DNA from 2 places in the Kitasatospora sp. NPDC127121 genome. Region 2 is predicted to be linked to the other one. Evidence: riboswitches for the same ligand, from Rfam matches in the RefSeq annotation. Region 2 holds a riboswitch; the other holds the start of a gene.
What was found. A riboswitch is a leader RNA that binds a small molecule or an ion and turns the genes downstream of it on or off. The one in region 2 is predicted to bind cobalamin.

Region 1 (10,408 bases), on a different contig from region 2:
GGCCATCGCCAACCTGGAGATCGAGTCGCTGCGGCACGTCGCGCCGACCTTCCACGGCGACACCCTCTACGGCGAGACCACCGTCCTCGACAAGTGGCCGTCCAAGTCCAAGGACGACCGCGGCATCGTGTACGTCGAGACCAAGGGGTACAAGCAGGACGGCACGGTCGTCTGCATCTTCCGCCGCAAGGTGATGGTGCCGACCGAGACGTACATCAAGGAGCGCGGCGGCGAGCAGCCCGGCCGCCCGACTCCCCTTTCCTAGGACCCCTTTCCTGGGACCCCGGATCTCCCCAGACCCCGGAGGGGCCGGCCGCCGTCATCGGCCGACCCCCACCCGGAACGGGGGCCCTGCTGCCGCAGCCACGCCGGCAGGGCCCCCGGCAATCCCCCCCCCCCCGCCCCCTCAAACCTTTCGGAGCCGCACGATGGGACGCCTGGCACAGACCGACGGCCTCACCGAGATCCAGCGGGACATCCTCGCCACCGTGCGGGATTTCGTCGACAAGGAGATCATTCCGGTCGCGACCGAGCTGGAACACAAGGACGAGTACCCGACCGCCATCGTCGAGGGGATGAAGCAGCTCGGCCTCTTCGGCCTCACCATCCCCGAGGAGTACGGCGGCCTCGGCGAGTCGCTGCTCACCTACGCCCTGGTGGTCGAGGAGATCGCCCGCGGCTGGATGAGCGTGTCCGGCATCGTCAACACCCACTTCATCGTGGCGCACATGATCAACGCCCACGGTACCCAGGAACAGAAGGACCACTTCCTGCCGAAGATGGCCGCCGGGGAAATCCGCGGCGCGTTCTCGATGTCCGAGCCCGGCCTCGGCTCCGACGTTTCGGCCATCTCCACCAAGGGCGTCAAGGACGGGGAGTTCTACGTCCTCAACGGCCAGAAGATGTGGCTCACCAACGGCGGCACCTCCACCCTCGTCGCGGTCCTGTGCAAGACCGACGAGGGCGGCAGCACCCCGTACAAGAACATGACCACCTTCCTGATCGAGAAGACCCCCGGATTCGGCCCGAACCCGACCGTCCCCGGCCTCACCGTGCCCGGGAAGATCGAGAAGATGGGCTACAAGGGCGTCGACACCACCGAACTGGTCCTCCAGGACGTCCGGATCCCGGCCGACCGCATCCTCGGCGGCGTCCCCGGGCGCGGCTTCTACCAGATGATGGACGGCGTCGAGGTCGGCCGCGTCAACGTCGCCGCCCGCGGCTGCGGCGTCGCCCGCCGCGCCTTCGAACTCGGCATCTCCTACGCCCAGCAGCGCTCCACCTTCGGCAAGAAGATCGCCGAGCACCAGGCCATCCAGTTCAAGCTCGCCGAGATGGCCACCAAGGTCGAGGCCGCCCACCAGATGATGGTCATGGCCGCCCGCAAGAAGGACGGCGGCGAGCGCAACGACCTCGAAGCCGGCATGGCCAAGTACCTCGCCTCCGAGTACTGCAAGGAGGTCGTCGAGGACGCCTTCCGCATCCACGGCGGCTACGGCTTCTCCAAGGAGTACGAGATCGAACGGCTCTACCGCGAGGCCCCGATGCTGCTCATCGGTGAAGGAACTGCGGAGATCCAGAAGATGATCGTCGGACGCCGGCTCCTGGAGGAGTACCGGATCGCGGAGTGAGCACCGGGCCACCCCGGCTCGACGAGCGGCCCCCGGGGCGCTCCGGGCCGGCTGGACGACCCCTTCCGAACCGCCGGTCGACGGGCGTGCGGGCCCGTCCCGGCCACCCGCCGTGCCCATCACGACCCCGGCCTGGTCCGCCTGGGTCCGGCACGGCCCTCCGGGAGCGGCCGCAGGGCGTACAGCTGCAACGACACGCCCCGCGGCCGCTTCCGCACACCCTCGACAGGCCGTGTCCCGCGCCCCCGGCGGACCGCGAACGGCCCGTTCCGCCCACCGGGTTCCGCCGACGGGCCTGTTGAGACAAGTGTCACCAGCCCCGTCCGGTCCCTTGGGAACCGGACCGGGGCGAGCTACGGTCGTAGAGGTGGGACGCGCACACGCGCTTCCACCGGACACGTGAACGAGCAGGCGGGTTGCCCACCCACCGTGTGCTCCCGATAGCATCCACCGGGACAGCAAGCCGTCCCTCTATTACCCGATCCCGCGGTGGCCCCCGTCCAGCGGCCATGATCCCCCGCGACAAAGGTCTTCGATGCCCATCAGCCCGTCCCCTCACACCTCCGTCACGGACCGCGATGCCCTCGCAGCCACGACGGCCGGTCGGCGACCCCGCGTGACCATCGCGCGCGGAGCCACCCCCTGGTTCGTCCCCACCCTCGCCACGGCCGCCGTGACCACCGCCCTCACCCGGCGCAGCGGCAAGTGGGCCCTGGCAGCGGTACCCGCCTGTGCGCTCAGCGCGGGCATGCTGTGGTTCTTCCGCGACCCCGAGCGTGAGATCGGCGCGGGCAGAGTGATCTCCCCCGCCGACGGCGTGGTGCAGAGCATCGACGCCTGGCCGGACGGCCGCACCCGGGTCGCGATCTTCATGAGCCCGCTCAACGTCCACGTCAACCGCGCGCCCCTGCCCGGCACGGTGACGTCGGTCGAGCACGTCGCGGGCGGCTTCGTCCCCGCGTTCAACAAGGACAGCGACCAGAACGAGCGGGTCGTCTGGCACTTCGACACCGAGCTCGGCGACATCGAGATGGTGCAGATCGCGGGGGCCGTGGCCCGTCGCATCGTGCCGTACATCGCCGCCGGTACCAAGGTCGAGCAGGGCGACCGGATCGGTCTGATCCGGTTCGGCTCCCGGGTCGACACCTACCTGCCGGCCGGCGTCGAGGTCGGCGTCGAGGTCGGCCAGAAGACCACAGCCGGGGTGACGCGCCTTGACCGTGACTGATCCTGAGACAATCGTCGGCCTGGACGACGAGGAGACGGCCCTGCGCCGTCGCCGCTGGGCGCGCGACCGCGAGCTGCGCGCCCCACGCTCTCCCCAGCACCTGTCCACCGCCGACTTCCTGACCCTGGGGAACGCCGTCTGCGGCTTCCTGGCGATCTACTCGATCACCACCGGGGTCCTCGTCCCGCACATCACCAACCCGGACGCCGCACCCGACCGGCACAGCGCCGCCACCGCGGTCACGCTGCTGCTCATCGGCTCCATGTGCGACCTCTTCGACGGGCTGGTGGCGCGCAAGCTCCGCTCCTCCGCCCTCGGAGCGGAACTGGACAACCTGGCCGACCTGATCAGCTTCGGCATCGCGCCGGCCTACTTCGTCGCCGTCTGGGGCATGGTCTCGCAGGGCTCCAACAGCAAGCTCTCGGCGCTCATCGCGATCACCGTCCTGCTCGCGGTCGTCCTGCGGCTCGCCCGCTTCTCCGCCGTCAAGATGCGACCCGGGGTGTTCCAGGGCATGCCCTGCCCGATGGGCGCGATGACGGTGATCGCCATCGTGCTGCTCGACCCGCCGTTCCTGCCCGGTCTGCTCGCCATCTTCGGCGCCGCGTACCTCATGGTCAGCCGGATCGAGTACCCCAAGCCCCAGGGGCTGCTGGCCACCGCCACGCTGTGCTGGATCGTCGTCTCCATCGGCTGCCTCGCGGCCTGGGCGACCGGCCTGCCCGGTGGCGACGCCCTGATGCACGTCGGCGCCTTCGCCCAGATCACGCTCGCCGCGATGGCCCCACTGCTGGTCATCCGGCGCAAGGTCGGACAGAAGGTCGGCGACGTCCGCGCCAGGCGGGCGGAGTCCCGCCTCGGCTAGTCGTTCCCGTACGCGAGAGGGGCCCGGATCCAGTCGGATCCGGGCCCCTCTTCGTCGTGCCCGCTCTTCGGCGGGCGCTGCTAGGCGTCGACGGGCGCCGCTAGGCACCGCCGGTGTGCACGCTGAACGCCGAGCGGCGGGCCGCCCGCGCCACGCCCGGATCCGGATGCACGCTCGAGACCGCCGACAGCACCGAGGCCGCCCGCGGGTGCCCCGACTGCCGGGCCCGGGCGAACAGCCGCACCGGATCGCCCGCCGCGGCGCCCTCGACGTGGCCCACCAGCAGCTCCGTCTCGCCGTGGTCCAGCACCGCCGCCGCCGTGTCCACCCACAGCCAGGCCGCGTCCTCCGCCCCCAGCACGTCCGCCGGCGAAACCCCCTCGTCCGAGCGCTCCGCCAGCCACAGCAGCGCGTACGGGCGCAGCACCGGCTCGTCCACCGACCCCCGCACCGCCTGCTCCGCCGGGCCGCCGGCCACCCGCAGCGCCTCGAAGGCCAGCCCGCGCACCAGCGCGTCGTCCCCCTGCGCCGCGTCCAGCAGCTCCGCCACCGCCCGATCGGCCGGACGGGCCGCCACCCAGGCGCGGAACTCGGCCCGCGCCGGGCCCGGCGAATAGTCCGCGCAGGCGTTCAGCAGCTCGAAGGCGCTCTGCTCGATGTGCCCGGCCGCGGTCTGCGCGACCGTGCAGATCTCCTCCAGCTTCGCCCGCACCGCCCAGTGGCCCAGCGGCGACAGCTCGGCGGCCTCGTCCCTGCGGACCACGGCCCCGACGGCCGCCAGGCCGTCCAGCATCCAGTCCAGGACCGCGGCCACGTCCGCCGGCGACGGCGGGGTGTCGATCTGCGGCTCCCGGCACGTGCCGCGGACCGCCGACACCGCCGAGGCGGCGTGCGGCACGGGCGACAGGCCCGAACCGTCCGTGCCACCCACCCGGCGCTCGTCCAGACCCCGGCGCAGCAGCTCCAGCAGTTCGCCGTCCGACACCGGACCGGCCACCAGGTGCAGGAACGACAGCAACTGAGGCGCCTGGTCCACCGCCTGGCCGGCCAGCACCGCGAACACGCCCCGCAGGGCGGCCGGCGGCACCGGGGCCAGCAGCGTCCAGGCGTCGAACAGCGCCGACCAGCCGCGGACCACCGCCTCGTCGTCGTGCTCCCAGGCGTGCAGGCGCCAGCCCGGGACCGCACCGCCGTCCCTGGCCTCCACCAGGCCGACCAGCAGTGCCTGCCCCCACGCCTTGGCGGCGGCGCCGACCGTCATGGCCAGCGCCCGACCCGCCGCACGGGCGTCGTCGGGCAGCAGCTCGCCCCGCTTGTCGACCTCTTCCAGGTCCCCCGCCCAGCGGGCGATCCGGACGGCGTCCACCAGCATCCGGCGGGCCAGCGGCGCCAGCTCGGCCGGCGCGGGGAAGCCCTCCGGTACGGGAACCCTCCCCCGACCGGGCGCCGCAGCGGGCCCTCGTCGGCGGGGTACCCCGGCCCCGCCCGGCTTGCCGGCGGCGGGCCGGTGGGCCGTACCGGGGAGACGGGTCACCGTCGCACCAGTACCGATCGTCGGAGGGAGCGGGGCATCACGGTCGCGCGGATTCCGAGACGTCACGTCGAGCAGTCTTCCCCTTGTACCGGCCTTCTGTCACATCCGGTTGGCTGTACGGACGGGCGGCCGTCGACGGCGCCTCCCCAAGATCGGGCAACAATCGGGCAACAGAGGCAAACCGCCTGGCCGGAAACAGGTGGCGGGGGCATGCCATCCCGGCTCAACCCTTGCGGCGGCGGTCGCGCTACCCGCCCGACCGGTCACACTCCGTGGCTGACGGGTGAGGTCCGGGTTTCGTACAGAGGCCCTGTCGGTGTGACTTCTCGTGCGGGGGGGGCTGGGTTCAGAGAAGGGGGGTGAGCCAGCGGCGGAGGAGTTCGGTGTAGTGGGTGGGGGCCGAGTTCCAGAGGGTGGCGTGGTCGGCGCCCGGGAAAGGCCGGAGGCTGACCACGCCGGGGCGGGCGGCAGCGAGGCGCTCGGCGGCGCGGAACGGGGCGACCTGATCGTCGGGGCTGTGCAGGAGGAGGGTGGGGACACGCAGGTCGGCGCCCTCGGCGATGCGGCTGAAGTCGGCGAGGTCGACGCCGGTGCGGCCCTCGGCGGCGAGGGCGCCGAGCTCGGCGGCGGCGCCGGTGTAGCCGGCCCGGGCGGCGCCGCGGCGGGCGGTGGCGGGCAGGTCGAGGACCGGCGAGTCCAGGACGAGGCCGCTGATGGCATGGGCCCAGGCGGAGCGGGAGGCCGTCTGGAGGGCCATAGTGGCGCCGAGGGACCAGCCGTACAGGATGACCCGGCCGGCGCCGCTGTCGAGGGCGAGCCGGACCGCCGACTCGACGTCGCGCCACTCGGTCTCGCCGAAGTGGCCGAGCCCGTCCGGCGAGGCGGGGGCGCCCTGGTCGCCCCGGTAGGTGACGGCGAGGGCGGGCAGGGCGAGGCGGTCGAGGACGGGGAGGACCGGGAGGGTCTGCTGCCGGTCGGCGCCGGGGCCGTGGACGAGGATCACCCAGGTGCCGCGTTTGCCGTCGAGGCGCCAGGCGGGGAGCGCGCCGAGTTCGCCGTCGGCGGCGATGTCGGTGAAGGGGAGGCCGAGCGCCTCCGTGGGGTCGCCGAGGTGGACGCGGGGGGTGAAGCGGACCTCGGTGCCGGGAGTGAGGGTGCCCCGGTCGGCGCGGACGAGGCGGCGGGTGACACCGTTCTCGTCGCTGTGCAGGACGTCCTCGACGACGGCGTGGCCGTGGTCGTCCCACTCCACGGCCCATCGGCCGGGGCGCAGGCTCTCGGGGCGGCGGTTGAAGGTGATCCGGCCCGCGGCGAGGCTCCGCACCAGGACGGGGCCCGACTCCCGGACGGCGCTCGCCGGGTGGACCAGCCGTTCGGAGGCCCGACGGCCGATCACCAGGACGGCGGCCCCGGCGCCGACGACGGCGGCCGCCACGACGGCCGCGGTTCCCCAACGCATATCGCTCCCCGCTCTGCTGGTCTTGGCTGGTCTTGGACCGGACGGTGTCCGGGCGGTGTCCGGGCGCTGCTCGGACGGTGTTCGGGCACCAGTTCACCGGGGGGCCGCGCGGGCGGCCACCGGGCTGGGCCGTCCGGGGTACGGCGGGGCGTCGGGCAGGGCGGGCGTCAGGCGGGCGGGGCGTCGGGCGGGGCGGGCCTCGGGCGGGCGGGGCGTCGGGCGGGGCGGGCCTCGGGCGGGCGAGAACGGCACCGGCGACAGGGCTCCGAGGTGTGACCAACCCCTCCGTGACCTCGGTTGACTCCCGGTTCGGCCGCGTGATGGGATCCTGGGGCCAAACGGAGGCATGCAGAGGAAGCCGGTGCGAGTCCGGCGCGGTCCCGCCACTGTCACCGGGGAGCACGCTCGGAACATTGCCACGGCGGACCGTCAGAAGCCGCTGGAAGGCCCGGGGGTGCGTCCGACCCGGAAGCCAGGAGACTCTCGCCCCCGGTACGTCGATCCAGGGCGCGGACCCTGAGTGAGGACACGCACGCGATGCAGGCTGCCCCGACCCGCCGGACCCGACGCGGCCTTCCGCCGAACCCGCCGTGCGCCCGCTGACCCGCGCCGCCGCGTTCGCGCTCGGCGCCGCCGCGGGCTTCGCCGCGGACGCCCGCTTCGCCGACCCCCGGCGCGGCCACCCGGTGGCCGTCTTCGGCGGCGCGGCGACCCGGCTGGAGCGGCGGGTGTGGCAGGACGACCGGGTGGCCGGCGCCGGGTACACGGCGATGTGCGTGGGCGCGGTCGCGGCCGGCGCGGTGGCCCTGGACCGTACGGTGGGCCGGCGTCCGCTGGGCCGGGCCGCGCTGGCGGCCGCCGCGACCTGGACGGTGCTGGGCGGCACCTCGCTGACCCGGGAGGCGCGCACCATCGGCCGGTCGCTGGCCACGGGCGACCTGACGGCCGCGCGGGAACGGCTGCCGCACCTGTGCGGGCGGGATCCGAGCGCGCTGGACGGGCCGCAGATCGCCCGCGCGGTGGTCGAGTCGGTGGCCGAGAACACGGCGGACGCCGTGGTGAACGCGCTGGTCTGGGGCACGCTGGCGGGCACGCCGGGGCTGCTGGCGTTCCGCGCGGTGAACACGCTGGACGCGATGGTCGGCCACCGCTCGCCGCGGTACGCCCGGTTCGGCTGGGCCTCGGCCCGGCTCGACGACGTGGCGGGCTGGCCGGGCGCCCGGCTGACGGCGCTGCTCACGGTGGCCGCCGCGCCGCAGCCGAAAACGGCCTGGCGGGTCTGGCGGCGGGACGGTTCGGCGCACCCGAGCCCGAACGCGGGCCAGGCGGAGGCGGCCTTCGCGGGCGCGGTGGGCGTCCGGCTGGGCGGGACCCTCCAGTACGGGGAGCGGGTGGAGCACCGGCCGGTGCTGGGCGCGGAGTTGCGCCCGGTGACGGTGGACGACATCGAGCGGGCCTGCGTGCTCTCCCGGCGGGTGGGCGCGCTGGCCCTGGGTACGACGGTCGCGGGGCACGTCGCGCTGCGCTTGCTGACGACACGGTGGAGGGGAAGGGCATGAGCAACGCACTGCTGGTCGCCGGGACGACCTCGGACGCGGGCAAGAGTGTGGTGACCGCGGGCATCTGCCGCTGGCTGGCCCGGCAGGGGGTGCGGGTCGCGCCGTTCAAGGCGCAGAACATGTCGCTGAACTCCTTCGTCACCGCCGACGGCGCCGAGATCGGCCGGGCGCAGGCGATGCAGGCGCAGGCGGCCCGGGTGGAGCCGGAGGCGGCGATGAACCCGGTGCTGCTGAAACCGGGCGCGGACGGCCGCAGCCAGGTGGTGCTGCTGGGCCGGCCGGTCGCCGAGGTGGGCGCGCTGGACTACCGCGAGCGCAAGCCCGTCCTGCTGGAACGGTCGTTGGAGTGCCTGGCGGATCTGCGCCGCCGCTACGAGGTGGTGGTCTGCGAGGGCGCCGGTTCGCCCGCCGAGATCAACCTGCGGGACCGGGACATCGCCAACATGGGCCTGGCGACGGCCGCCGGGCTGCCGGTGGTGGTGGTCGGGGACATCGACCGCGGCGGCGTCTTCGCGGCGATGTACGGGACGCTGGCGCTGCTGTCGGCGCAGGACCAGCGGCACGTGGCGGGCTGGTTCGTCAACAAGTTCCGCGGCGACGCGCGGCTGCTGGCGCCCGGCCTGGACATGCTGCACGGGCTGACCGGCCGTCCGGTGCTCGGCACCCTGCCGATGCTGCCGGGCCTGTGGCTGGACGCCGAGGACTCGCTGGACCTGTCCACGGTGGTGGACCGGGTCGACGGCCGCGGCCCGCTCGGGGCGGACGTACTGCGGGTGGCCGTGGTGCGCTTCCCCCGGCTGTCGAACTTCACCGACCTGGACGCCCTGGCGCAGGAGCCCGGCGTGCTGGTGCGCTGGGTGACCCGGCCGGAGGAACTGGCCGACGCCGACCTGGTGGTGCTGCCCGGCACCCGGGCCACCGTGGCCGACCTGGCCTGGCTGCGCGAACGCGGCCTGGAGCCGGCGCTGAAGGCGCGGACGGCGGCCGGGCTGCCGGTCCTCGGGGTGTGCGGCGGCTACCAGATGCTGGCGCGCGGGATCGAGGACGAGGTGGAGTCCGGGGCCGGCTCGGTCGAGGGCCTGGGCCTGCTGCCGACGCACGTGCGGTTCGGCGCCGAGAAGGTGCTGGCGCGCCCGGTCGGCACGGCGTACGGGCAGCGGGTCGAGGGGTACGAGATCCACCACGGGGTGGTGGCCGTGGAGGGGGGCGAGCCGTTCTTCTCCGATGACGACGGGCACGGCCTGGACGGCTGCCGGGTCGGCCCGGTGTGGGGCACGACCTGGCACGGCGCGCTGGAGAACGACGGCTTCCGTCGTGAACTCCTGCGCGAGGTCGCCGCGTTGGCGGGCCGGGCGTTCGTGCCGGCGCCGGACACCTCGTTCGCCGAGGCGCGCGAGGCCCGGCTGGACCGGCTGGGCGACCTGATCGAGGAGCACGCGGACACCGACGCGCTGTGGAAGCTGATCGAGGGCGGGGTGCCGGCGGCCGGATCGCTGCCGTTCCTGGCGCCCGGGGCACCTGGGGAGTATGCATGAGTGACGTCCGCTATCCGTTCACCGCGATCGTCGGCATGCCCGACCTGCGGCTCGGCCTGCTGCTCAACGCGGTCTCGCCAGCCGTGGGCGGCGTGCTGGTGCGCGGCGAGAAGGGCACCGCGAAGTCGACCATGGTGCGCGCGCTGGCCGGCCTGCTGCCGACCCTCGCGGCCGTCGACGGCTGCCGGTTCGCCTGCGACCCGTCCGCGCCGGACCCGCAGTGCCCGGACGGGCCGCACGACCGCCCCTCCGCATCCGAACGCCCCGCCCAGCTGGTCGAGTTGCCGGTCGGCGTGGCCGAGGACCGGATCGTCGGCTCGCTCGACCTGGAACGGGCGCTCGCCGAGGGCGTCAAGGCGTACGAGCCGGGGCTGCTCGCCAAGGCGCACCGCGGCGTGCTCTACATCGACGAGGTGAACCTGCTCCAGGACCACGTCGTGGACCTGCTGCTGGACGCCGCCGCGATGGGCCGCTCGTACGTCGAGCGCGAGGGCGTGTCGGTGCGGCACGCCGCCCGCTTCCTGCTGGTCGGCACGATGAACCCCGAGGAGGGCGAGCTGCGGCCGCAGCTGCTCGACCGGTTCGGCCTGACCGTCG
Region 2 (10,408 bases):
GGTGGCCCGCTCCAGGGCGTCCTGCGCTCCGCCGAGGGAGCAGGCGGCGATGCCGAGCCGGCCTCCGTTCAGCCCGTTCATGGCGATCCGGAAGCCCTCGCCCTCGACTCCGAGGAGGCGGTCGGCCGGGAGCCGGACGCCGTCCAGCCGCACCTGGCGGGTGGGCTGGGCGTTCCAGCCCATCTTCTTCTCGTCGGGCCCGAACGAGACGCCGGCGTCGTCGCGTTCGACGACGAACGCGGACACCCCGCCGGCCCCCGGTCCGCCGGTGCGGGCCATCACCAGGTAGACCCGGGAGGCCCCTGCGCCCGAGATGAACTGCTTGACGCCGTCGAGGACCCAGTGGTCGCCGTCCCGGCGGGCTCGGGTGGTCAGTGCCGCCGCGTCCGAGCCCGCGCCGGGCTCGGTGAGGCAGTAGCTGGCGGGGGTCGCCATGGCGCTGAGGCCCGGCAGCCACCGGGCGCGCTGGGCGTCGTCGCCGTAGCGGTCGATCATCCAGGCGACCATGTTGTGGATGGACAGGTAGGCGGCGATGGACGGGCAGCCGGTGGCCAGCGCCTCGAACACGAGCACGCCGTCGGCGCGGGTGAGTCCGGAGCCGCCGGACTCCTCGCGGACGTAGACACCGGCCAGGCCGACGTCCGCCGCCTTGCGCAGCACGTCCACCGGGAAGTGCTTGGCCTGGTCCCACGCGACCGCGTTCGGCGCCAGGTGTTCGTGGGCGAAGGCCCGGGTGGTCGCCGCGATGGCGAGCTGGTCCTCTGTGAGGTCGTGCACGGCGCCCTCAGCCCATCGTCGGGATGGTGAAGCTCGCGCCCTCCTTGACCCCGGAGGGCCAGCGCGAGGTGACGGTCCGGGTGCGGGTGTAGAAGCGGATCGAGTCCGGCCCGTGCTGGTTGAGGTCGCCGAACCCGGAGCGCTTCCAGCCGCCGAAGGTGTGGTACGCGACCGGCACGGGGATCGGCACGTTGACGCCGACCATGCCGGTGTTCACCCGGCGGGCGAAGTCCCGCGCCGTGTCGCCGTCCCGGGTGTAGATGGCCACGCCGTTGCCGAACTCGTGCTCGCCGGGCAGGCGCAGCGCCTCCTCGTAGTCGGCGGCGCGGAGCACGGTCAGGACGGGGCCGAAGATCTCCTCCCGGTAGATCCGCATGTCCGGCGTGACGCGGTCGAACAGCGAGGCGCCGAGGAAGTAGCCGTCCTCGTGCCCCTCCAGCCGGAAGTCCCGCCCGTCGACGACGAGTTCGGCGCCCTCCTCGACCCCGAGGTCCAGGTAGCCGCGGACCCGCTCCAGCGCGTCGGCGCCGACCAGCGGGCCGAAGTCCGCCGCCGGGTCGTCCGAGCGCCCGACCTTCAGCGCGGCGATCCGCTCGACCAGTTTGGCCACCAGGGCGTCGGCGGTCTCCTCCCCCACCGGGACGGCCACCGAGATCGCCATGCAGCGCTCGCCGGCCGAGCCGTAGCCGGCGCCGATCAGCGCGTCCGCGGCCTGGTCGAGGTCGGCGTCCGGCATCACGACCAGGTGGTTCTTGGCGCCGCCGAAGCACTGCGCCCGCTTCCCGTGCGCGGCGGCGGTGGCGTACACGTACTGGGCGATCGGTGTGGAGCCGACGAACCCGACCGCCTGCACCCGCGGGTCCTCCAGCAGGGTGTCGACGGCCTCCTTGCCGCCGTTGACCACGTTCAGCACGCCCGGCGGCAGCCCGGCCTCCAGGAACAGCTCGGCGAGGCGCAGCGGCACCGAGGGGTCGCGCTCCGAGGGCTTGAGGACGAAGGCGTTGCCGCAGGCGATGGCGGGTGCGGCCTTCCAGAGCGGGATCATCGCGGGGAAGTTGAACGGCGTGATGCCCGCGACCACGCCGAGCGGCTGGCGCATCGAGTACACGTCGATGCCGGTGCCCGCGTTGTCGCTGAACTCGCCCTTCAGTAGGTGCGGGATGCCGGCGGCGAACTCCACGACCTCCAGGCCGCGTTGGATGTCCCCGTGGGCGTCGGCCACGGTCTTGCCGTGCTCGGCGGACAGCAGCCGGGCCAGCTCCTGCTTCTCCTGCTCGACGAGTTGGAGGAAGCGCAGCAGGACGCGGGCGCGCCGCTGCGGGTTCCACGCGGCCCATGCGGGCTGGGCCTGCGCGGCGTCGGCGATCACCGCCTCGACCTCGGCCCGGCTCGCCAGCGGCACCCGGGCCTGCACCCGGCCGGTGTTGGGGTCGTACACGTCGCCGAAGCGACCGGAGGTGCCGGCGGTGGGCTTGCCGGCGACGAAGTGGGTCAGTTCTCGGACCATCGGGTTCCTTCTCTCGACAGGTGGGGAGAGGAGGAGGATCGGAGGCCGCCGCCCGTCGGCGGGCACACGGTGGTGCGCCCCGCGACACGGGCGTGCGGCGGCGGAACGGAACGTCAGGGCGTCGGGGCCCCGGCGGCCGTCGGCACGGGACGACCAGGAGCGGCAGTGGAGCGGGAGCAGCCCGGAGTCATGCGTGTCGTCTCCATCCTCGTGGAAAACACGGAACACCCGCGGCCGGTATCCTGACTCCCGGATCACCGCACGCCCCCAGGCCTTCCCGGCTGGCTGCCAGTGGCCTTCGTCTGCGAGGACGAACTCCCCGGTCACAGTGGCGGGACCGTGCCGGACTCACACCGGCTTCCCTGACACCGCGGACCTGCCGTCGACCATATAGTTGGACGTCCTAGTAAGTCCAGAGGCCCGCACGCGCGTTGCGCCATCGGCTTTCCACCGCGCCGAGCGGCACGTGACCGGACGGCGTCCGCCATCAGGCACCCGGCAGCGCGGGGCCACGAGCCCGTAAAGTTAGCTGAGGCACACCTAAGCAACACAGGCCGGGCCCATCTTCGCCATACCGGCGCGGGCAGGCCTCGGCCGCCGACCGCTGTCGGCGCCGGAGGTGCGCCTGCCGGGAGTGTGCCTGCCGGGAGTGTCGGGACAGGGAGAACGATGTGAGGGTCGGTCGGGACGCCAGGCGTCCGCACGGGGAACTGGTCGCGGACGTGCTGGCGGTGTTGTGGGCGGCCGGCGAGCCGCTGACCGCCCAGCAGGTCAAGGAGGCGCTGGACCACGGGCTGGCCCGCACCACCGTGACGACGATCCTCACGCGCCTGCACGAGAAGGGGACCCTGGTCCGCAGCCGCCCCGCGCGGTCCTTCGCCTACGCCCCGGTGGAGGACGCCGCCGGACTGGCGGCCGGGCGCATGCGCCGGGAGTTGGAGAAGGAACCCCAGCGCGACCTCGTGCTGAAGCGGTTCGTCTCCTCCCTGTCCGAGGACGACGAGGACGTCCTGCGCCGCCTGCTCCTCGATGCCCAGACCGAGGCCCAGAGCGAGGCCCAGACCGGGGCCAGGGCCGCGACCGCGGCGGACTCCGGCAGGCCCGGGCCCGAGGACGACGCATGGGCCTGATCCTGACGATCGTCGCCCTGGCCCTGCTGCTCCCCTGGGCCGCGGCGCCCGCCGCACGCCGCTTGGCCCTGCTGCTCCCTCCGCGCGAAGCCTCGCTCGCGCTCACGGGCGCGGCCGTCCTGCTGGCGGGCGGTACCGTCGCGGCACTCGCCGGGCTGTTCCACGTCCCGTTCCTGGCAGGCCTGGAGCACCTGCCGCTGTCCGGCGTCGTCGCCCGGTGGCCGGCGGTGGTGCCGGTGTCCTGCGCTGCCGGGGCCGCGCTGGCCGTCCAGGCCGTACGGCTGACGCTGCGGTGGCGCGGGCACCGCGTGCTCCTCGCCCGTGCCTGGCGCCTGACCGCTGATGCGACGAGCGACGGCGACCTGCTCGTGGTCGCGGGCAAGGACGCCGAGGCCTTCGCCCTGCCCGGCCACCGGGGGCGCCCCGGCCGCGTCGTCGTCTCGGCCGGCATGCTGAGCGCGCTGGGCCCGGCGGAGCGCGCGGTGCTGCTCGCCCACGAGCGCGCCCACCTGCGCGGGCGCCACCATCTGCTGTCCGCCGCCGTCGACCTCGCCGCCGCCGTACACCCGGCGTTGGCCCGGCTGCGGGCCGACCTCGACTACCACCTGGAACGCTGGGCCGACGAGCAGGCCGCCGCCGCGGTCGCCGACCGGCGCACCGCCGCGACCGCCATCGCCCGGGCGGCCCTGGCCGGATCGCCGTCCGCCCGCCGAACCGCCGGGCCCCTGCTGTCCGTGAGCACCGGCCCCGTGCCCCAGCGCGTCCAGGCCCTCCTGGGCCCCGCACCCGCCCGCCCGACCGGCCGCAGGGCGCGGGCCGCCGTCGCCCTGGTCGCCGCCGTCACGGTCGCGGCCCTGCTCGGCGCGGCCTTGGCCTACGGGCTGCACGAGTACGTCGAGTACGCGGCCCGGACCCTGAGGGCCCACGGCACGGTCTGACGACATCGATGTAGACCAACCGTGCGGGTCCGGGTATGGTGAGGCTCGGCTTACCCGTGCGGGCCTTGGCGCAGCCGCCCGCCCGCCGGCGATCAGCGGCCGCGTTCACTCCGGCCTCCGGGCTCGGCGTCCCCGCGCGGGTGCCGCCACCATGGCCCCGGTCCGAGAACACGGCGGCCACCGGACGATGGGACCTGGCGTGTACGACGGGAGGACGGGCTCGACGAGCCCCTTCGAACAGACCGTCTACCTCCTGTCGACGGCCGGCAGGGCGGTCGACCGGCTGCTGGCCGACCGGCTCGACGCGAGGGGAATGGGCCCGGCCCATCAGACGCTGCTGTCCGCACTCGCCCAGCTGGGGCCGCACGGGCGCCGCGACCTCACCGAGCACGCCGCCGCAACCGCAACCGCCGCAACCGGGGCCGACTCCGCCCAGGCACTGGACGACCTCCTGTCGGCAGGCCTGGTGCACTCCATGGTCGTCCAGATCGGCGGGCGGCAGGAGGTGCTGACGATCACCCCGGCCGGGCAGGCAGCGCTGGACGTGCTGCACGACGACGCATCCGCCGTCCAAGGCGACCTGCTCGCCTCGTTGACGAAGGGCCAGCGCGCCGAACTCAACTCCCTGCTGCGGCGGGTGTGCACGGCGGCCGCCCGCGGCGCGGGACACCGCACACCCCCGCCCTCGGGCCCCGGCTGGGTGCTCACCGGCGGGCAGCGCCGACGGTGGATCTCCGAGTAGGAGTCAGCGGACGCCGGCGGGCTGCTGCGCGGTGAGCGGTGCGGAGTGGGAGCCCGCGAGAGGCAGGACGTGGTCGGCGTGGCCCGTGACGAGGGGGAGGTCGTGGCTGACGAGGACCACCGCCAGGCCCCGGCTGGTGCGCAGGTCGTCGAGAAGGTCCATGAGCGCGGCGGCGGTGTCGGTGTCGAGGGCGGAGGTGACCTCGTCGCAGAGCAGGACGTCGGGTTCGGCGGCCAGGGCGCGGGCGAGGGAGACGCGCTGGCGTTGGCCGCCGGAGAGTTCGTGGGGGTGGCGGGTCGCGTAGTGCGGGGGCAGGCCGACGGCGGTGAGCAGTTCGGCGACGCGCTCCTCGCACCGGGCGGCGGGAAGGCCGAAGTGCAGCTTCAGCGGCCGGGTGAGGGTGGCACCGACGGTGTGGGCCGGGTTGAGGGCGCCGAGGGGGTTCTGGGGGACGAGCTGGATGCGGCGGCGCTGGTCGCGGCTGCGGCGCCGGTAGGACGGGGCCAGGTGTTCGCCGTGGAGGATGACGCTGCCGGACTCGGGCCGGTGAAGGCCGGCCAGGGTGCGCAGCAGCGTGCTCTTGCCGCATCCGGACGGGCCGGTGATCCCGGTCAGCGTGCCGGGCATCAGGGCGAGGTCGACGGCGGCGAAGACGCGGTGGCGGGTGCGGACCGTGCCGATGCCGGCGCTGAGCGCCTTCACCTCCACGACGGGCGGCATTCCGGAGGCGGCCCTGGTACGAACGCGTGCGGCCTGCACGGCCGTTGCCGGCACAACCCCAGCCCCAGACCCCGCCGGGGCCGGGGCCGGGGCCGCAGGAAGGCGGTCGGGCCACAGGGCCAGCACGTCGTCGGCGCAGCGGGCGACGAAGTCCGGGTCGTGGCTGGTGAGGGCGATGGCGAGGCCGTCGGAGTCGGCGATCTCGCGCAGCAGGTCGGCGATGTCGTCGCGCAGGGCCGGGTCGAGGCCGGCGGTGGGTTCGTCGAGGAGGAGGATCTCGGGCCGTCGGGCGAGGGCGCGGGCAAGGGCGACACGCCGCTGCTGACCGCCGGACAGGCCTGCGGGGCGGCGGTGTTCGAGGCGCTCGCCGACCGGCAGGCGGACGGCGCGCAGCAGGTCGGGTACGGAGGTTCGGCGGCGGTCGGCGGCGGTCTCGGTCAGGAGGCGGTCGACGCGCATGCGCGGGTTGAGGTCTGAGCCCGGGTCCTGGCCGACGAAGGCGAGCTTGTGGCGGCGAAGGCGGCGCAGGTCCTCGGGCGGGAGGGCGAGGATGTCGTGGCCGAGGACGTCGAGGGTGCCGGTGGTGACGCGGGCGCCTGGCGGGAGGGCTCCGGCGAGGGCGCGCAGGAGGGTGGTCTTGCCGGCGCCGGAGGGGCCGGTGACGGCGGTGACCCGGCCCGGGGTGAGGGCGAGAGTGGCGTCGGTGAGCAGGGGCGTACCCGCGAGGGCGATGGACAGGCCAGTGGCGCGGGCGGCGGGGGCGGCGATACTCACAGCGGGGTCTCCGGGGTCGGCCGGGCGGGGGCGAGGGCTTCGGCGGCGAGGTTGACGCTGATGGCGAGCAGCCCGATGGCCAGGCACGGCGCGCCGACCGCCCAGGGGTTGAGGGTGATCCCGGCGGCGTTCTCGCGGATCATCAACGCCCAGTCGGCTTCCGGGGGTTGGGGGCCGAGCTGGAGGAAGGCGGCGACCGAGACGATGTAGACGCCTTCGACGAAGCGCAGGCCGAACAGGGCGAGGAGGGTGGAGCGCAGGTTGGGCAGCACCTCGCGGACCGTCAGGTGCCACAGGCGTTCGCCGCCGACGGCCGCGGCCTCGACGTAGCCGGTGGCGGCGATGGGGGCGGCTGCCGCGGCGACGATGCGCACGGCGTAGGGAATGCCCAGGAGGGTGGCGGCGGCTGCGACGGCCAGGCGTCCCCCGGCGGGCCAGGCCAGGGCGATGAGCATGATGGCGAGGACGGAGGGCAGGAGGATCGTCAGGTCGGCGGCGCGTTCGATCCACCGGCCGAGCCGGGGCCGCAGGACGGCGAGGATGCCGAGGACGGTGGCCGCCGCCGTGACGACCAGGGCGATGGCCACGGCTGTGGCGATCAGGGGTGCGCCGCCGGTCAGCAGGCGGCTGAGGACGTCGCGGCCGAGCTGGTCACCGCCGAGCGGCGCGTCGCCGCCGGCTTCGGCGTAGGGGAAGGTGACGGGGGTGTCGATGGGGTGAGGGGCGAGGAGCGGTCCGGCGAGGGCGAGGAGGACGAGCAGGAGCGCGGGGACGGCGCGGACGAGCACGTGCCTGCGTCGCCGGGTGGCGGGCGCGGGGGCCGCTGCGGTCGGGGCATCGGCGGTCATCGGCGCTCCTCTCCGAGGGCGGTGGTGCGGATGAGGTCGGCCAGCAGCAGGAGCAGGCTGATGGCGGCGCCGGCCGCGGCCACGACTCCGGCGACGAGCGGGGTGTCACGGTCGGCGATGGCCCCGGCCAGGACGGCGCCGATGCCGGGGTAGTTGAAGAGGGTCTCGACGACGACGGTGCCGCCCAGCAGCATGCCGGCGGAGGTGGCGATGCCGACGGCGATGGCGGACAGGGCGCCGGGGAGCATGTGGTGGCTGAGGATGCGTCGGCGCGCGAGGCCGTCGAGGACGGCGGCCTGGACGTGCGGCAGCGCGGCCTGGTCGGCGAGCGCGCCGCGCACGATGCGGGTGTTCCAGCCGATCTGGGGGACGGCCAGTGAGAGCACCGGCAGGACGAGCATGGTCCAGGACTCGGGGGCTCCGTCGGGGCCGGTGAGGGTGACGGCGGGCAGCCAGCCGGTCCACTGGGACAGCACGAGCAGGAGGGCGACGGAGACGACGAACTCCGGGAGGGCGAACGCGGCGGTGGAGGCGGCGTCGATGGCGCGGTCGGCGCGTCCGCCGGGGCGCAGGGCGGCCCAGCTCCCCAGCGCGAGGGCGCCGATGGTGCTCAGGGCGAGGGCGAGGGTGCCCAGGAGCAGGGTGTTGGGGAAGGGGCCGGCGAGGACGTCGGTGACGTGCTGGCCGCGCGCGGTGACGCCGAGGTCGCCGGTGGGCAGGCCGGTCATCCAGTCCCAGAAGCGTTCGGCCACCGGGCGGTCGAGCCCGAGGGCGCTGCGGCGGGCGGCGAGGTCGGCGGCGGTGACCCCGCGCTCGGCGGTCGCGCCGGCGGCGTCGCCCGGGAGCAGCTCGACGGCGGCGAAGACGCCGGCGAGCAGGACGACGAGCAGGGCCAGGCGCCGGGCCGCCTGCCGGGCGACCCGGCCCGCACCGGGGAGGATGCGGGCCGGGGTGCCCTGCGGCGCGCGGGCGCCGGCCGGCTGAAGCGTGGTCAACGCGCCAGCCAGGTCTTCTCGAGCTGGACGCGGCCGTAGCCGGGAAGCCTGGGCAGGTCGCGCACGGCGGCTCCGGCGAGGTCGATGCCGTCGGCCATGCCCCACAGCAGGTAGCCGGACTCGGCGAACTCGATCTCCTGGAGCCGGTACAGCAGCTTGTCGCGCGCGGCGGCGTCGGCGGTGCCCATGGCCGTGCGGTAGGCCTCGTCGAATGCGGGGTCCTTGAAGGCGGACTCGTTCTGGCCGGCGTCGGAGAGCATCGTCTTGGAGGCGAAGAAGACGACCGAGTCGTTGGTGCCCCAGTACGTCGTGTAGAGCGGCGCCTTGAGCCAGGTGGCGTCCCAGAAGACCTTGGAGTCCTGCTTCACGACGTTGATCTTCACGCCGGCCTCGCGGACCTGGGTGGCGAACAGGGTCGCGGATTCGGCGAGGCCGGAGACGTCCTCGGTGGTGATCAGGTCGTAGGTCCGGGAGGTGTCGAACCCGGCGTCGGAGAGCAGTTGCTTGGCCTTGGCGAGGTCGCGCCCCCGCTGCGGTATGTCCTTGGCGAAGGCGGGGTCGCCGGTGCCGAGGATGTCGTTGGCGACGCTGCCGTAGCCGGAGAGGACCTGCTTGACCATGGCGTCGCGGTCGACCGCCAGCTTCAGGGCCTCGCGCACCCGTGCGTCGGCGAACGGGCCGTCGGCGGTGCGCATGACGACGGGCATCGCCATGTCGTTGGGGCGGCGCAGGATCTGGACGTCCTTGCGGGCCTCGGCGGTGCGGGCGGCGACGGCGCCGACGTTGGAGGCGAGGTCGATCTGCCCGGCGAGCAGGGCGTTGGCCATGGCCTGCGGGCTCTCGAACAGGCGCACCTCGACGGCGTCGAGCAGCACCTTGCCTCCGTACCAGTTGTCGTTGCGCACCAGCCGGGCGTTGCCGTCGCGGTACCAGTCGAGCTTGAACGGGCCGGTGCCGGGGGCGCCGGCGATCGCGTCGTCCTTGGTGTCCTTCTTCAGGACGAAGGTGGTCAGACGGGTCAGCAGCGGCAGATCCGCGTTGGGGTAGTCGGAGACCAGGACGACGGTCTTCGCGTCCTCGGCCCTGATGCCCTCGGGCTGGATGCCTGGCAGCCGGCTCTTGCCCGCCGGGGTGTTGCGCAGGCGCTGCAGCGACCAGACCACGTCGGCGGCGGTGACCGGGGTGCCGTCGTGGAACGTCGCGCCGTCGGCGATCGTGAAGCGCCAGGTCTTCAGGTCCTCCGACGGCTTCCAGGAGGCCAGGCGCGGGACGGTGTTGGCGGTGGATCCGGGAACGGCCAGCGTGTCGTAGAGCAGACTGATGATCAGGTAGTCGCTCTCGTTGGCCTGCGTGCCGTGCGGGTCACGGGTGATCGCGGAGGCCTTGCCGAGAGCACCGACCTTCAGCGTCCCCCCGGCGCGGGGCTGCGAGGACACCGCGCCCGCGGACGCGGCGTCCTTGGATCCGCCCGCGCCACTGCCGCAGGCGGCGAGCGCGCCGGCCGCCCCGATACCGGCACCGGCCCACAGCAGCTGTCGTCTGGTGACGCCCACGTTCGTTCCTCGATTCGGGTTGAGCTCGATTTGCTTAGGCTTACCTACCCTAAGTTTGAGACGGGTCGCAAGCCGCCCGACGGAGCGCACCGGCCCACCGGGCGTGCGCCCCCCTGCCGCAAACAGCAATCCGAGCAGCGGAGTTGCCCCCGCGCGGCAGGTGCGCCGCCACCCCGAACTGAGACTACGTAAATGTAGACATCTGATCGGGTAAGGCTTGCCTTACCTCGAAGTCGTTGTTACGTTTCCTGTCGTCCGGCCGTCCGAGCCGACCCGGACCCCAAGCCTCACGCGCTGCTCCCGCCCGCCGTCCCGCACCGGCGCGGTGATGCCGCGTGCCCGCAACACCTCTCCCCACCCCTGCCCACGGAAGGCCCCGCCGTGCCCACCTGCCCTGCCCCGGTACGCCGTCTCGACACCGCCG

Region 1: another riboswitch for cobalamin. It lies ahead of ACFVHI_RS06035 (cobalamin biosynthesis protein); the one in region 2 lies ahead of ACFVHI_RS21050 (CoA-acylating methylmalonate-semialdehyde dehydrogenase).

The regions. Positions count from the first base shown of each region.
Region 1 is NZ_JBHXTQ010000006.1:84,290-94,697, reverse strand. Features, by position in the region: gene ACFVHI_RS06065 (MaoC family dehydratase) at 1-265, shown strand, start outside; gene ACFVHI_RS06060 (acyl-CoA dehydrogenase family protein) at 429-1,631, shown strand; gene ACFVHI_RS06055 (phosphatidylserine decarboxylase) at 2,167-2,859, shown strand; gene ACFVHI_RS06050 (CDP-alcohol phosphatidyltransferase family protein) at 2,846-3,724, shown strand; gene ACFVHI_RS06045 (hypothetical protein) at 3,825-5,258, opposite strand; gene ACFVHI_RS06040 (alpha/beta hydrolase family protein) at 5,605-6,717, opposite strand; cobalamin riboswitch at 7,068-7,200, shown strand; gene ACFVHI_RS06035 (cobalamin biosynthesis protein) at 7,308-8,276, shown strand; gene ACFVHI_RS06030 (cobyric acid synthase) at 8,273-9,811, shown strand; gene ACFVHI_RS06025 (putative cobaltochelatase) at 9,808-10,408, shown strand, end outside.
Region 2 is NZ_JBHXTQ010000041.1:43,589-53,996, forward strand. Features, by position in the region: gene ACFVHI_RS21045 (acyl-CoA dehydrogenase family protein) at 1-777, opposite strand, end outside; gene ACFVHI_RS21050 (CoA-acylating methylmalonate-semialdehyde dehydrogenase) at 785-2,284, opposite strand; cobalamin riboswitch at 2,499-2,690, opposite strand; gene ACFVHI_RS21055 (BlaI/MecI/CopY family transcriptional regulator) at 2,956-3,414, shown strand; gene ACFVHI_RS21060 (M48 family metalloprotease) at 3,405-4,352, shown strand; gene ACFVHI_RS21065 (MarR family winged helix-turn-helix transcriptional regulator) at 4,552-5,094, shown strand; gene ACFVHI_RS21070 (ABC transporter ATP-binding protein) at 5,098-6,588, opposite strand; gene ACFVHI_RS21075 (ABC transporter permease) at 6,585-7,436, opposite strand; gene ACFVHI_RS21080 (ABC transporter permease) at 7,433-8,431, opposite strand; gene ACFVHI_RS21085 (ABC transporter substrate-binding protein) at 8,428-9,984, opposite strand; gene ACFVHI_RS21090 (TauD/TfdA family dioxygenase) at 10,366-10,408, shown strand, end outside.